Cryptosporangium aurantiacum: one gene and its partner. The protein of the gene in region 2 interacts with the protein of the main gene of each other region in a pairwise test. Links are inferred from orthologs where the notes say so. Each region holds a gene or a part of one and is shown on either strand. Other genes may lie near its edges.

Evidence for each region.
Region 1: the proteins of BUB75_RS23470 (region 2) and BUB75_RS04290 interact in binary tests that used the Bacillus subtilis proteins (3 or more experiments, as listed by UniProt). The link is inferred for Cryptosporangium aurantiacum from one-to-one orthologs.

The regions. Positions count from the first base shown.
Region 1 is NZ_FRCS01000001.1:985,160-993,091, forward strand. Bases 1,706-5,330 are described here. They hold BUB75_RS04290 (efflux RND transporter permease subunit), read left to right. Parts: upstream 1,706-2,019; coding sequence 2,020-5,130; downstream 5,131-5,330. Other genes in these bases: BUB75_RS04285 (MDR family MFS transporter), read left to right, coding at 1,706-1,836; BUB75_RS04295 (TRAP transporter permease), read left to right, coding at 5,184-5,330. In the rest of the region: BUB75_RS04280 (TetR/AcrR family transcriptional regulator), read left to right, coding at 1-213; more of BUB75_RS04285, read left to right, coding at 307-1,705; more of BUB75_RS04295, read left to right, coding at 5,331-7,148; BUB75_RS04300 (TAXI family TRAP transporter solute-binding subunit), read left to right, coding at 7,145-7,932. UniProt on the Bacillus subtilis protein: Required for self-resistance to surfactin, an antimicrobial lipopeptide surfactant produced by B.subtilis. Also required for swarming motility.
Region 2 is NZ_FRCS01000007.1:128,273-135,578, forward strand. What follows is about bases 2,183-5,181. They hold BUB75_RS23470 (ABC transporter permease), read left to right. Parts: upstream 2,183-3,077; coding sequence 3,078-4,286; downstream 4,287-5,181. Other genes in these bases: BUB75_RS23465 (ABC transporter ATP-binding protein), read left to right, coding at 2,183-3,081; BUB75_RS23475 (ADP-ribosylglycohydrolase family protein), read left to right, coding at 4,283-5,181. In the rest of the region: BUB75_RS23450 (sensor histidine kinase), read left to right, coding at 1-815; BUB75_RS23455 (response regulator), read left to right, coding at 825-1,478; BUB75_RS23460 (hypothetical protein), read left to right, coding at 1,582-2,151; more of BUB75_RS23465, read left to right, coding at 2,179-2,182; more of BUB75_RS23475, read left to right, coding at 5,182-5,284; BUB75_RS23480 (alpha/beta fold hydrolase), read left to right, coding at 5,303-6,004; BUB75_RS23485 (TIGR03668 family PPOX class F420-dependent oxidoreductase), read left to right, coding at 6,010-6,426; accessory Sec system translocase SecA2, read right to left, coding at 6,435-7,306.

The DNA of each region.
Region 1 (7,932 bases), on a different replicon or contig from region 2:
GCCGCGGCGGAGCTGGCGCTGGCCGAGGCGATCGCCGCGCGGCTCGGCGTCGAACCCGGTAGCGACGGAACGCCGCTACTGATCGCCGTCACCGCCGGGGGAGCGCTCCGCGTCGCGATGATGCGCTGGGCCACCGGGAGCGGCGACCGTCTTCTCACCGAACTCGTCGACGAGGCGTTCGAGGCCCTCGCCGCCGGCTTCGCGGGGCGCTGACCCCGCCCCACCCCAACCTGGACGAGAGAGAACACACGCGTGACCGCACCCGATTTAGCCACGCCCGCACCCACGCCTGATCAGTCCGAACGCATGTCCCGGCGGGAGATCCTCCAGGCGCTGTCCGGCCTGATGATGGGCCTGTTCGTCTCGATCCTGGCGTCGACGATCGTCTCCAACGCGCTGCCGAGGATCATCGCCGACCTGAACGGCAGCCAGTCGGTCTACACCTGGATCGTCACCACCGAGTTGCTCGCGATGACCGCGACCGTGCCGCTCTGGGGAAAGCTCGCCGACCTCTACAGCAAGAAGCTGCTCATGCAGCTCTCGCTGGTGATGTTCGTGATCGGCTCGCTGGTCGCGGGGCTGACGCCCAACGTCGAGCTGCTGATCTTCAGCCGCGTGATCCAGGGCATCGGCGCCGGTGGTGTCACCGCGCTCGCGCTGATCGTGATGGCCGCGATGATCCCGCCGCGGGAGCTCGGCCGGTACTCCGGCATCTTCGGTGCGGTGTTCGGTGTCGGGACGATTGCCGGCCCGCTGATCGGTGGCGTGCTCGTCGACACGTCCTGGCTCGGCTGGCGCTGGTGCTTCCTGATCGGCGTCCCGTTCACGCTGGTCGCGATCCTGCTGCTGCAGCGGACGCTGGACCTGCCGGTCGTGAAGAAGGCCGTGAAGATCGACTACCTCGGGGCGTTCCTGATCACCGCCGGTGTCTCGACGCTGCTGATCTGGTCGACGCTGGCCGGGGACAAGTTCGACTGGGCGTCCGCGTGGACGGCGGGCCTGGTCGGGCTCGCGGTCGTCCTGCTGGCGCTGTTCGTGCTGGTCGAGTCCCGGGCGGCCGAGCCGATCATCCCGCTGGGGATCTTCCGCAACCGTACGGTCTCGCTGACGACGCTCGCGAGCGCGCTGGTCGGTGTCGCGATGTTCGGCGGCACCGTGTTCCTCTCCCAGTACTTCCAGATCTCGCTGGGCAAGTCGCCGACCGTCGCCGGCCTGATGAGCCTGCCGCTGATCTTCGGACTGCTCGGGTCGTCGACCGTCGCCGGTGCCCTGATCACCAAGTACGGGAAGTGGAAGATCTACCTGGTCGCCGGTGGCGTCGTGATGGTGATCGGGATGGCGCTGCTGGGCACGATCAGCGCGGACACCAGCGTCCTGATCCTGTCGCTGTACATGTTCGTGCTCGGCGTCGGCGTCGGCCTGCTCATGCAGAACCTCGTCCTGGCCGCACAGAACGACGTTCCGGCCCGTGACCTGGGTGCCACCACGTCCGTGTTGACGTTCTTCCGCAGCCTCGGCGGCGCGATCGGCGTCAGCGCCCTCGGCGCGGTGCTCGCCAACCGGGTGAGCACGCTGAGCGCGGAGAAGCTCGGCCCGGCGGCGTCCGGCGGCGACGGGGCCGCCGAGGTTCCCGACCTCTCCACGCTGCCGCCCGCGGTGCTGAAGGTGATCCAGGACGTCTACGGCGAGGCCACCGCCGACATCTTCCTCGTCGGCGCGCCGATCGCGGCGTTGGCGCTGTTCGCCGTAGTGTTCGTTAAGGAGAAGTCGCTGGCCACGCTCAGCGGCGACGAGCGCCTCGCGCGGGAGCAAGCCGGCGTGGGTGCGGGGCACTGACCCGCTGACCCACAGTCTGTGGCTCGGCTGAGGAACGCTGCGCCCGCATCCGCGGGTTGTGGCTGACTACCGGTCGGATCCCATCGGCGTCCATTGCCGGACGCGGCGGGATCCGATACCCGGAGCAAGGCCCCGGCGTGTCCGGGATCCATCACCCTCGTGTGCCGATCGGAGAGCACCGACATGTCCTTCCTGGCCAGGTTCAGCCTCGCCAACCGGGCGCTGATCGCGTTGATCACGATCGCGGTCACCGCGTTCGGGCTGATCGCGATCCCGTCGCTGAAGCAGCAGCTACTGCCATCCCTGGAGATCCCCGCGGCGTTCATCACCGCGCAGTACTCCGGCGCCTCGCCGGACGTCGTGGAGAGCCAGGTCACCGAGCCGATCGAGGAGGCCGTCCGCGGCGTCGCCGGCGTTACCGGGACCACGTCGAGCTCGCTGGAGGGCTTCGCGACCGTTCAGGTGGAGCTGGAATACGGCACCGACCTCGGGGCGACCGTCAACAAGCTCCAGCAGGCGCTCGACCGGGCTCAGCTACCCGCGGACGTCGACCCGTCGATCCTGTCCGGCGGCACCGACGACTTCCTCCCCGCGGTCGCGCTCTCGGCGTCCGGCGGGGACACCGCCGCGCTGGCGCAGAAGCTGCAGAAGACCGTCCTGCCGGAGCTGAACAGCATCGAGGGGGTCCGCGAGGCCACGCTCACCGGCGCGCCGGACAAGACCGTCGTCATCCGCCCCGACCTGGCGAAGCTCAGCGCCGCCGGCCTGAGCCCGCAGTCGATCAGCACCGCGATCAGCAGCGGTGGGACGGCCGTTCCGGCCGGCCAGGTCGCCGACGGCACCCAGGCCCTGACCGTGCAGGTCGGCGGCGGGTACACGTCGCTCGACGACCTGAAGAACCTGTACCTGACGCCGAGCTCGGGCGACACGACGCCGGTCAAGCTCGGTGACGTCGCCGGCGTGGAGTCGGTGCAGACGCCTGCCACGTCGGTGACCCGAACCAACGGCAAGGACAGCCTCGGTATCAGCGTGACGATGACGCCGGACGGCAACGCCGTCGACATCTCGCACGCGATCAGCGACAAGCTCGACGAGTGGACCGAGGAGCTCGGCGAGGGCGCCGAGCTGACGATCGTCTTCGACCAGGCACCGTTCATCGAGAAGTCGATCAGCAGCCTGGCCACCGAGGGTGGTCTCGGCCTGGTGATGGCCGTGATCGTCATCCTGGTGTTCCTGCTCTCGGTGCGGTCGACGCTGGTCACCGCCGTGTCGATCCCGCTGTCGGTGCTGATCGCGCTGATCGTGATGTGGGCCGACGGCCTCTCGCTCAACGTCTTGACGCTCGGCGCGCTGACGATCGCGATCGGCCGGGTGGTCGACGACTCGATCGTCGTCCTGGAGAACATCAAGCGGCATCTCGGGTACGGCGAGGAGAAGATCACCGCGATCTTCAACGGCGTCCGCGAGGTGGCCGGCGCGGTCACCGCCTCGACGCTCACCACGGTCGCGGTGTTCGCCCCGATCGCGCTGGTCGGCGGGCTGGTCGGCGAGCTGTTCCGGCCGTTCGCGATCACCGTGACGGTCGCGCTGCTGGCCTCGCTCGTCGTCGCGCTGACGATCGTCCCCGTGCTGGCGTACTGGTTCTTGCGGCAGCCGAAGAACGTTGAAGACGCCGAGGAGATCCGCAGGATCGCCGAGGAGAAGGAGCGGAAGAGCTTCCTGCAGCGGGTCTACGTCCCGGTCATCGGGTTCGCGGTCCGGCGTCGGTGGACGACGATCGCGATCGCGATCGTCATCCTGATCGCGACGCTCGGCATGGTGCCGTTCCTGAAGACGAACTTCCTCGACCAGTCGGGGCAGAACACGCTCAGCCTGACCCAGACGATGCCGGTGGGCAGCAGCCTGGCCACCACCGACGCGGCGGCGAAGAAGGTCGAGGCGGTCCTCGCCGAGTTCCGCGAGGACGGTGACCTGGAGTCCTACCAGGTGACGATCGGCGGCGGCGTGTTCGGGCTCGGCGGCAACAGCAACTCCGCCACCTACCAGCTCACGGTGAACGAGGACGAGGACACCGCCGAGGTCCAGGAGGCGCTCGAGAAGAAGCTGGACGCGCTGTCGGACGCCGGGGAGATCGAGGTCGGCGCCGCGCAATCCGGGGTCAGCGGCACCGAGCAGCAGGTGATCGTCCAGGCTCCGGACGAGGCGACGCTGCGCACCGCGACCGACGCCGTCACGAAGGCGATGGACTCCGTCGACGGGCTGGACGACGTCAGCAGCGACCTCGCGGAGAGCACGCCGCGGGTCGAGGTGTCGCTGAAGGACGAGGTCGCCGCGCAGTACGGGCTGACCGAGGGCACGCTCGGGCAGATCGTCGCGGCGGCGTTCCGCGGCGCTCCGGCCGGTCAGATCGTGCTCGACGGCGTCGAGCAGCCGATCACGGTGCTCGCCGCGACGCCGCCGGCCACGGTGGACGCGGTGAAGGCGCTGACGGTCCCCACCCCGACCGGCGTGGTGCCGCTGAGCCAGGTCGCGGACGTGAAGACCGAGCCGGGCCCGGTGGAGATCACCCGGATCGACGGTGCCCGCAGCGCGACGGTCAGCGGGACGCCCAGTGGCGACAACCTCGGGACGATCACCGCGGACCTGCAGAAGAAGCTGGACGCGCTGGACCTGCCCGCCGGGGCGAGCTTCTCGCTCGGCGGCGCGTCGGAGGACCAGGCCGAGGCATTCCAGCAGCTCGGGCTCGCGGTGCTGGCCGCGATCGCGATCGTCTTCATCGTCATGGTGGCGACGTTCCGCAGCCTGATCCAGCCGCTGATCCTGCTGGTGTCGATCCCGTTCGCGGCGACCGGCGCGCTGCTCCTGCTGCTGGTCAGCGGCACCGCGCTCGGCGTACCGGCGCTGATCGGCATGCTGATGCTCGTCGGCATCGTGGTCACGAACGCGATCGTCCTGATGGACCTGGTCAACCAGTACCGGCGCGACGGCATGCCGGTCGTGCAGGCCGTGGTCGAAGGCGGACGGCACCGTCTGCGTCCGATCCTGATGACCGCGGCGGCGACGATCTTCGCGCTGATCCCGATGGCGCTCGGGCTCACCGGCGAGGGCGGGTTCATCTCGCAGCCGCTGGCCGTCGTCGTCATCGGTGGTCTGATCAGCTCGACGCTGCTGACGCTGGTGCTCGTGCCCGCGCTCTACACGCTGGTCGAGGGTCGCAAGGACCGGAAGGCCGAGAAGCGCCGCCGCAAGGCGGAGGCCGCGGCCACACCGGAGCCGGAGCCGGCGATCTCCTAACTAGACGGGTTCCTACCAACTACGGACATGTCCGTAGTTGGTAGGGTCCCGGCATGGCCGCCCCCGGGACCGTGGCGCCGGATCTCGTCGTCCGTGACGAGGAGCAACCGGCCCGGCGCCTGACGGGGCGGCTCGGCCTGGCGGTATCGATCGCGGCCGCCCTCATCGTGGTGTTCGCGGTCTACCAGGCACTCCGGCCACTGGCGCAGGGCGGCCAGTTCTACCTGATCCTGTTCCTCGCGGCCGTGCTGCCGCTGGTGTTCCTCTGCTACCGGGCGCGCCCCGGTGCCGACGCGACCCGACCGTCCGTGGTGGACTGGGTGCTGGCAGCGGTTGCGCTGATCGTCGCCGCGTATCCGGTGCTCGTCGGCTACAACGCGTTCCTCGACCGGCAGGGCCTGCTCGACCCGGCCGACGTCGTCGCCGGAGGCATCCTGCTCGTGCTGCTGCTCGAGGCCTGCCGCCGGACGACCGGCTGGGTGTTGCCCGTCGTCTGCCTGCTCGCGCTCGCGTACTGCTACTACGGCGGATACCTGCCGCAGTCGTGGTCGATCGCGCACGCCGGTCTGGACGTCGATCAGATCATCGACGCGCTCTACAACTCCGGCAGCGGTTTCTACGGCACCCCGCTGGACGTCGCCGCGACCTACATCGTGCTGTTCACGCTCTACGGCGCGGTGCTCAGCCACTCGGGGGCCGGGCAGTTCTTCGTGGACCTCTCGGTGGCCGCGTTTCGCCGGTCGCGTGGTGCGGCCGGCCGAACCGCTGTGGCCGCCGGGTTCCTGCTCGGCACGGTGTCCGGGAGCGGGACCGCCACCGCGGTGAGCGTCGGCGCGGTCACCTGGCCGATCCTGCGCCGGGCCGGGTACCCGGCCACGAACGCCGGCGGCATGCTCGCCGCTGCCGGTGTGGGCGCGATCCTCTCCCCGCCGACGCTCGGCGCGGCGGCGTTCATCATCGCCGAGTACCTCGACGTCTCGTATCTGCAGGTGCTGGGCTGGGCCACGGTGCCGACGATCCTCTACTACCTCGGCATCCTGCTCGCGGTGGAGATCGACGCCCGCCGGTTCGGGGTCCGCCCGGTGGAGGTCGAGGCCCGGTCGCCGTGGCGCCTGCTGGCCCGGTTCGGCTACCACTTCTCGTCGCTGCTCGTCGTCCTACTGCTGTTGTTCTTGGGCCGGCCGGTGACCGAGGCCGTGCTGATCGCGACCGCGGTCGCGTTCGCGCTCTCGTTCCTCGACCGGTCGGCCAGGCTGACGCCCCGGCGGCTGTTCGCCGCGCTCGCCGAAGGCGGGCTGGGCGTGCTCACGGTGACCGTGGTCTGTGCCTCCGCCGGGATCATCACCGCGACGATGACGAAGACCGGCCTGGCGGCGCAGACCGCGTCGCTGCTCGTGGACGGCGCGCGGGCGATCGTCGACGATCCGGTGGCGACGCTCGCGCTCACCGCGGTGCTGGCGGCGGTCGCGCTTCTGCTGCTCGGGCTGGCGGTCCCGGTGACCGCGTCGTTCATCATCGGCTGGGTCGTGATCGGACCGGCGCTGCTGGAACTGGGCGTCCCCGCCGCGGCGGCGGCGATGTTCGTCTTCTACTACTCGGTGCTCTCCGAGGTGACGCCGCCGACTGCGCTGGCGGCGGTCGGCGCGACCGCGGTGACCGGCGGGGCGGCGATCCCGACGATGTGGCAGGCGCTGAAGTACGCGCTGCCCGCGTTCCTGGTGCCGCTGTCGTTCGTCCTGACCGACGCGGGCGAGGGGCTGCTCGGACGCGGGGGCTGGGCAACGGTGCTGGTCGCCGCCGTGGTGGCCGCGCTCGGCGTCGCCGCGCTCGCGGTGGCGACCGGCGGCTGGGTGCTCGGGGTGGGCGCCGTCGGACGCGTCGGCCGGGTGCTCGCGGGGCTCGCCGCGCTGTTGCTGCTCTATCTGGAACCGGTGCCGGTCGTGGTCGGGCTCGTGTTGCTCGCAGCGGCGGCGGCCGTGGCGGTGGTGACCCGCAAACCCGAGGAGGGTGTGGCATGAAGCGACGGTGGATTCGACTACTCGGTGGTGTGCTCGCGCTGGGCGTCGGAGCGACGAGCCTGGCCGGCTGCGGGGGTCGGCGGGACGACGCCACGACCGACGACGCGGACGCCCCGGTGACCTGCGAAGTCGAGAAGGACACCCGGATCAGCATCGCGACCGGGAACGCGACCGGCGTGTACTTCGCGCTCGGCAACGCGTACGCGGCTCAGATCTCGACCGCGACCGACGGCCGGGTGAAGGCCACCGCGGCGGAGACCGGGGCATCGGTGCAGAACATCCAGCAGCTGGTTCGCGGTGACTACCAGGTCGCGTTCTCGCTCGCCGACAGCGCCGCCGACGCGGTCGCGGGCAAGGGCGCCTTCGACGGCGAGCCGCAGCCGATCCGTGCGCTGGCCCGCATCCACACGAACTACACCCAGGTCATCGCGCGGAACGGCACCGGCATCAGCCGGGTCGAGGATCTCCGTGGCAAGCGGGTGTCGACCGGTTCCCCGAAGTCCGGCACCGAGGTGATCGCCAACCGGCTGCTGGAGTCCGCCGGCCTGGACCCGGCGAAGGACGTGCAGGCCCAGCGGCTCGACCTCGCGAAGACCGTCGACGCGATGAAGAGCGGGACGATCGACGCGATGGTCTGGTCCGGCGGGCTCCCGACGCCCGGCGTCACCGACCTGTTCACGACCGCGCGGAACCGGGTGACGTTCCTCGACATCACGCCGCTGCTCCCGGCGATGCGGACGATCAGCCCGGAGTACGAGCAGGCGTCGATCCCGGCCGCTACCTA
Region 2 (7,306 bases):
GGGCGGTGCTGCTCGGCGAGTGCGCGGTGATCCCACCCGGCGCGATCTGGATCAAAGACAACACGCTGCCCGAATTCCTGTTCACGCTGCTGTTGCCGATCGCCGCCTGGATGCTCGGCACGGTCGCCCGCCTGCACCGCGAACGCGCCGACGCGCTGGCCGACCGGGCCGCCGAGCTGGAGCGGCAGCGCACCGCCGACGCCGCCAGGGCCGTCGCGGAGGAACGCGCCCGGATCGCCCGCGACCTGCACGACGTGCTGGCCCACGCGGTCAGCGTGATCGTCGTGCAGGCCGAGGCAGGCCCGCTGGTGGTGCGCTCGGACCCGGACCGCGCCGAGCGCGTCTTCGACGCGATAGCCAGTTCCGGACGCGATGCGATGGCGCAGCTCCGGCGCTCGCTCGGCGTCCTTCGTACCGCGGGGGACGCTCCGGCGCTCGCACCGCAGCCGACGGTCGCCGCGATCCCCGACCTGGCCGAGCGGGTCCGGGGTACCGGGCTGCGCGTCTCGGTCGACACCGTCGGCGAGCCGGTGCCGCTCCCGGTGGACGCCGAGCTCGCGGCGTACCGCATCGTCCAGGAGGGACTGACGAACACGGTGAAGCACGCCGCCGCGACGACGGTGACCGTGACGCTCGGCTGGCAGCCGGACGGGCTGCGGGTGGCGGTCCGTGACGACGGCCGGGGCGGGCCACCGGGGACGGGTGGGCAGGGTTTGGTGGGGATCCGGGAGCGTGCCACGGCGTGCGGTGGTACCGCTTCGGCCGGTCCGGTCGAGGGAGGGTTCCTGGTGACGGCGTGGCTGCCGCGATGCTGAGTGACCGAAATGATTAGTATCGTCGTGGCCGACGACCAAGAGTTGGTGCGCAGCGGTTTCACGATGATCCTGGAGGCGCAGCCGGACTTCACCGTGGTCGCCGAGGCCGGTGACGGTCTGGCCGCGGTGGCCGCCGCGTCCGCGCACGACCCGGACGTCGTCCTGCTCGACGTGCGGATGCCGAAGCTGGACGGGCTGGGTGCCGCACGCCGGATCTGCGCCGGGACCAGCGCCAAGGTCATCATGCTGACCACGTTCGACCAGGACGACTACGTCTACGACGCGCTGGCCGCCGGGGCGAGCGGGTTCCTGCTCAAGGACCTGCGCCGGGACGACCTCGTGCACGCGGTGCGGGTGGTCGCCGGCGGTGAGGCGCTGCTCGCCCCGACCGTGACCCGGAGGCTGATCGCCGAGCTGACCCGGGCCAGGGCGCGCGGCCAGGTGGCACCCGGGCGGTTGAGCGCGCTGACGCCGCGCGAGCAGGAGACGCTCGCGCTGCTCGGCCGGGGGTTGTCGAACGCGGAGATCGCGGCCGCGCTGGTGGTCAGCGAGCACACCGTGAAGACGCACGTGAGCAACGTGCTGGCCAAGCTCGGGCTCCGCGACCGGATTCAAGCCGTGATCGCGGCCTACGAGACGGGCCTGATCGTCCCCGGCAGCTGATCGTCCACATATCAAGAAGGGCCGGATCCCTCGGGCGGCGGAGCGCGGAACATCGCTCGGGACGGCGATGCACCGGGCAGGGCCCCCGCCGAGGGTGGAACGCATGAATCGCTACCTCGCCGCCCCACTCCTGCTCCTCGGTTACGGGCTCGTGCGGCTCGTCGACGGCCTCGACGGCAGCCACGGCCCCGGCCCCGCCTGGACGATCGGCCACCTGCTGTTCCTCGCGGCGCTGGTCGGGTTCGGAGCGGTCACGCTCGACCTGCGCCGCCGGATCGGCTCGCTGCCCGCGCTGCTCACCACCGTCGCGGTGGGGCTCGGTCTGCTCGCGTTCGCCAAGGTGGTGATCGTCGACCTGATCGTCGGGTTCGGCGCGGCCGACCGGGCGGAGATGAACCTGCGCTACCGGGACTACGAGACCCCCGCCGACCCCGCGCTCGATTTTGTCGGGATGCTGTTCCCGCTCGGCCTCGTCGTCCTGCTGGCGCTGCTCGCGGTCGCGGGCCGGACCGCGTGGTGGAGCCCGCTGCTCGCGCTGGGCGGTTTCGTCGTGCTGACGATCGAGCTCGACCTCCTGCCGCTCGGGGCGTTGCTCCTGCTCGGCGCCCTGTTCACGGCCTCCAGGCCGAGCACGCCCCGCGTCGAACCCGTTGGCGCGGGTAAGGCAGTCTGAGAGGGCAGCCGAACGGGGAAGGGTTCGATGGCCGACAGCACGCTGGAGTTCGACGGCACCACCAAGCGGTACGGCGATCTCGTCGCCCTCGACGACCTGTCGTTCGACGTCCGGCCGGGGGAGCTGTTCGGGTTCGTCGGCAGCAACGGCGCCGGGAAGACGACCGCGATGCGCATCGCGCTCGGCGTGCTGTCCGCGGACGGCGGTGAGGTGCGCTGGAAGGGCGCGCCGATCACGCTGGAGGCGGCCCGCCGCATCGGGTACATGCCGGAGGAGCGCGGCCTCTACCCGAAGATGACGGTGGCCGACCAGCTGGAGTACCTGGGGCGTCTGCACGGGATGAGCCGGGCCGACGCCCGCGCGGCGACCGCGGAGTGGACCGAGCGGCTCGGGCTCGCCGAGCGTCGCAAGAGCGAGATCGGCGCGCTGAGCCTCGGCAACCAGCAGCGCGTCCAGCTCGCCGCGGCGCTGCTGCACGGGCCCGAGCTGCTGGTGCTCGACGAACCGTTCTCCGGTCTCGACCCGGTGGCGGTCGACGTGATGAGCGGGGTGCTCGCCGAGCGGGCCGCGGAGGGCGTCCCGGTGCTGTTCTCCAGCCATCAGCTCGACCTCGTGCAGCGACTCTGCGACCGGGTCGGGATCATCCGGTCCGGCCGGCTGGTCGCCTGCGACTCGGTGGACGCACTGCGCAGCACCGAGCGCCAGCTCACGGTCGACGTCGGCGCCCCGTGGGAACCCGCGCTGCCCGGCGTCCGGATCGTTCGTACCGACGGAACCCGGCACGTGCTCGAGCTGGACGACGACGTCGACGACCAGGACGTGCTGCGCTCGGCGCTGGCCGCCGGGCCGGTCGCGGAGTTCCGTCCGTATCGCCCGACGCTCACCGAGCTGTACCGCACGGTCGTCACCGACGGGGAGACCACTCGATGAACACCTCGTCGATCGTCTGGCTGGTCGCGTCGCGGGAGCTGCGGACGCGCCTGAGGGCGAAGTCGTTCGTCATCGGGACACTCGGACTGCTGGCGGCGATCACCGGGTACCTCGTGCTCAGCGCGTGGCTCGCCAGTTCGTCCGGGCCGGTGATCGGGCTCTCCGGCCCGATCAGCCAGCTGCGCCCGGCCATCGAGGCCGTCGCCGAGAGCCTCGACGAGGACATCGAGGTCCGGATCGTCGGCAACGTGGACGACGCCCGCCGCGAGGTGCGGGACGGCGACCTGGACGTGTTGCTCATCGGCTCGGCGCCCGCCCCGGTCGCGGTGGTGGACGAGGAACTGGACGACAGCGTCCGCGGCATCCTCACCGCGGTCCTGCAGCAGCAGGCGCTCGAACGCGCGCTGGAACGGGCCGGTGCCGATCCGGCGGCGGTGCAGCAGGCGGTCGCCGGGGCCGGGGTCCGGGTCGACGCGCTGTCCGAACGCGACCCGCTGGAGGGCGAGCGGCTCGTGCTCGCCGCGGTCGCGATGACGCTGCTCTACATCGCGCTGATCACCTACGGCAGCGGCGTGGCGCAGGGCGTCGTCGAGGAGAAGACCAGCCGCGTCGTGGAGTTGCTGCTGGCCACGGTCCGCCCGTGGCAGCTGCTGATGGGCAAGATCCTGGGCATCGGGCTGGTAGGGCTGGTCCAACTCGTGATCCTCGGCGGCGTCGGGTTGATCGGGGCGACGCTCGCGGGGCAGCTCACGTTGCCGGCCGCCGGCGTCGGGACGTTCGTCTCGCTGCTCGGCTGGTACCTGCTCGGGTTCTTCCTGTTCGCGTCGCTGTTCGCGGCCGCCGGTGCGCTGGTGTCGCGGTTCGAGGACATGCAGAGCGTCATCTCGCCGCTGATCATGCTGCTGGCGATCGTGTTCGTCGTCGGGTTGAACCTGCTGATCCGGGATCCGCGCAGCGAGCTCGTCGAGGTGCTGTCGCTGATCCCGCCGTTCACGACGATCCTGATGCCCGCCCGAGGGGCGCTGGGCGTGGCCCCGGCCTGGCAGATCATGCTCGCGGTCGTCCTGACGCTGGTCGCGCTCGCGGTCACCGTGCGGCTCGCGGGCGCGGTGTACCAGCGCGGCGTGCTGCACACCGGCTCGCGGCTCTCGCTCCGCGCCGCCCTCCGCGGCCCGGACCGGCCGAAGTCCTCGAACCGGGCATGAGCCGCGCGCCGCGGGATCGCGCGGTCGGTGCGCTGGTCGGGCTGGCACTCGGTGACGCGCTCGGGATGCCGACCCAGAACCTGCCCCGCGACGTCGTCCGCGACCGCTACGGCGACGTGCTGGACAACCTCCACCCGGGCCCGGACGACAACCAGATCAGCCGCGGCCTGCCCGCCGGCCGGGTCACCGACGACACCGACCAGGCGGTTCTCCTCGGCGAACTGTTCGTCGCCGGGAACGGTCGGGTCGATCCGGTCGCGTTCGCCGACCGCCTCCTGCGGTGGGCGGAACACCAGGAAGCGATCGGGTCCGCGGACCTGCTCGGCCCGTCGACCCGCCGGGCACTGACGCTGCTCGGCGAGGGCGTCCCGCCGGAGGAGACCGGGCGGTGGGGCGACACCAACGGTGCCGCGATGCGCATCGCGCCGATCGGCGTCGGCGTTCCGGTCGATCCGCTGCCCCGCCTGGTCGACGCCGTCGCGCAGGCGAGCGGCGTCACCCACTCCACCGGCGTCGCGATCGCCGGTGCCGCGGCGGTCGCGGCCGCGGTCAGCGCGGGCATCGACGGGAGTCCGCTGGACAACTCGCTCCGGCTCGCCGTCGACGCCGCCCGCCTCGGCGCCGCCCGCGGCTCCTACGTGCCCGGCGCCGACGTCGCGGCCCGCATCACCTGGGCGTTGGAGCTGGTCGGCGGGCGGCCCCCGGCCGAAGCGCTGGACCTGATCTATCGCCTGGTCGGCACCGGCCTGGCGACCCAGGAGGCGGTGCCTGCCGCGCTGGCCGTCGCCGCGCTGTTCCCCGACGACCTCTGGGACGCCTGCCGCCACGCCGCGAGCCTCGGCGGCGACTGCGACACGGTGGCGGCGATGACCGGCGCGGTCGTCGGCGCACACACCGGCGCCGGCGGCGTGCCGCACACCGCACGCGAGCGGCTGCGCGCAGCCAACCCCTCCCTGGAGCTGACCACGCTCGCCGATCAACTACTGGCGCTGCGCTAATCGGGGTATGAACCTCGCATGTCGGACATCCATGAGGGGCTGCGGTGCCGATCGGTCGGCACCGCGCGGCCCGGCGTCCCGCAGATCGTGATGGTGCAGGGTCTCGCGGTGGCCGACTACCTGCTGCCCGGCCTGGCCGGCTTTGCCGGCTGGACCCGCGCCCACCTGCTGGAACTGCCCGATCGCCTGCTCTCGGTGCCGGGCTACGCCCGGTCGGTCGCCGAGTGGCTGGACGCCAGGCAGCTCGGCCCCGTCGTCCTCGGCGGGCATTCCAGCGGGACGCAGATCGCCGCGGCCGCCGCGGTCGGGCGCACCGACGTCGTGCTCGTGCTCCTGGTCAGCCCGATCGTCGACCCGGCCGCGCGCAGCGTGCTCCGGCTCGGGGCGCGCTGGCTGAGCGACGGCAGGCAGGAAAAGCCCGGGCTGATCTCCTGGCAGTGGCCCGAGTGGCGGGAGGCCGGACCGCGCCGGATCGTCCACTTGATCCGGACGCACCTGCGGTACCGCATCGAGGAGCCGCTCGCCCGGCTCGAGACACCCGCGCTCGTCCTCCGGGGCAGCGAAGACCGGCTCGGCACGCCGGACTGGTGCCGCCGGCTCGCGGCACTGACCCCGGGCGGGCGGTACGTCGAGGTACCCGGTGCGCACTCGTTCTTCTGGGACGATCCGCACGCGTGGTCGGATCCGGTACGGCAGGCGGCGCTGGCCGCGCCACACTGACGGTCGTGCAGCTCTCCGAGACCGAGGCCCGTCGCCGGCTGACCGACGCGCGGGTGGTGCACCTCGCTACGGCGGACGCCGCCGGGGTGCCCCATCTCGTCCCGGCGACGTTCGCGCTGCACGCCGACACCGTCGTGATCGCCGTCGACGCCAAACCCAAGCGCCACCAGCGCCTCAAACGGCTGGACAACCTCGCCGCGAACCCGCGGGCGTGTGTGCTGGCCGACCGGTACGACGACGACTGGACGCAGCTGTGGTGGGTCCGCGCGGACGGCGTCGCCCGGATCCTCACCGGGCCGGACGAAACCCGCGAGCCGATCGACCGGCTGGCCGCGAAGTACCCGCAGTACCGATCGCAACGGCCGGCCGGCCCGGTGATCGCGCTGCGGGTGACCCGCTGGATCGGCTGGGCGTACCGGTAGCGGACCGGTCAGCGGCGGACCAGCGCGGAGAAGAAGCCGTCCTCCGCGTTCTGGAACGGGGTGTCGGCGACCAGGTACGTCCACGTCGACGTCGGCCGCCGGAGCCCCGCGTCGGCGAGGTCGATGCCGTCCGGGGTGAGCTCCGCGGTCGTCAGCGTCTCGCCGGCGGCGTCCCGGATGTGCCGCCGCAGCGCGCGGAACGCGTCGACGGCGACCGCGTTGAACTCGTCCACCGGCGTCTCCCGCGCGAGGATCCGCAGGTGGATGCCCTCCCGCGCGGAGGCGAGCGAGGCCAGGTGCTCGGCCCAGGCCTCGTCGAGGTGGAACAGCAGTGTGGCGACCGCGGCCGCACGGGCGGCGTCGATCCCGTCCTCGGCCTCCTGCTTGTCCAAGCGGGTGCGGGCGTCCGGCGTCAGCCACTCCGCGAGGTCGTAGTGATCCTCGGCGGCGAGGATCTCCGCGCGCCACGCGAGCGTGGCCGCCCGCTGGTTCTCGACGATCTCGTTGTACCGGACGGTCTTGCGGTGGATCTGGTCCAGCTTCCCGGCGGCGACCCGCTGGGCGTGCTCGACGTGCCGCAGCAACGCACGGTCGAGGATCCGGCCGTCGGCGTTCAGCTTCCGCAGCGCCGGCCGATCCGGGGCGTGTTCGAGGACGACCTCGTCCTCGAGGCTGGTGAAGAACACCGACCGGCCGGGGTCGCCCTGGCGTCCGGAGCGACCGCGGAGCTGCCGGTCGAGGCGCGCGGAGTCGTATCGGCCGATGCCGACGACGCAGAGCCCGCCGAGCTCCCGCACCTCGTCGGCCAGCTCCGGCTGGGTGTCGGCCGCGGTTCCCCCGAGCCGGATGTCGACGCCACGCCCGGCCATCTGCGTCGACA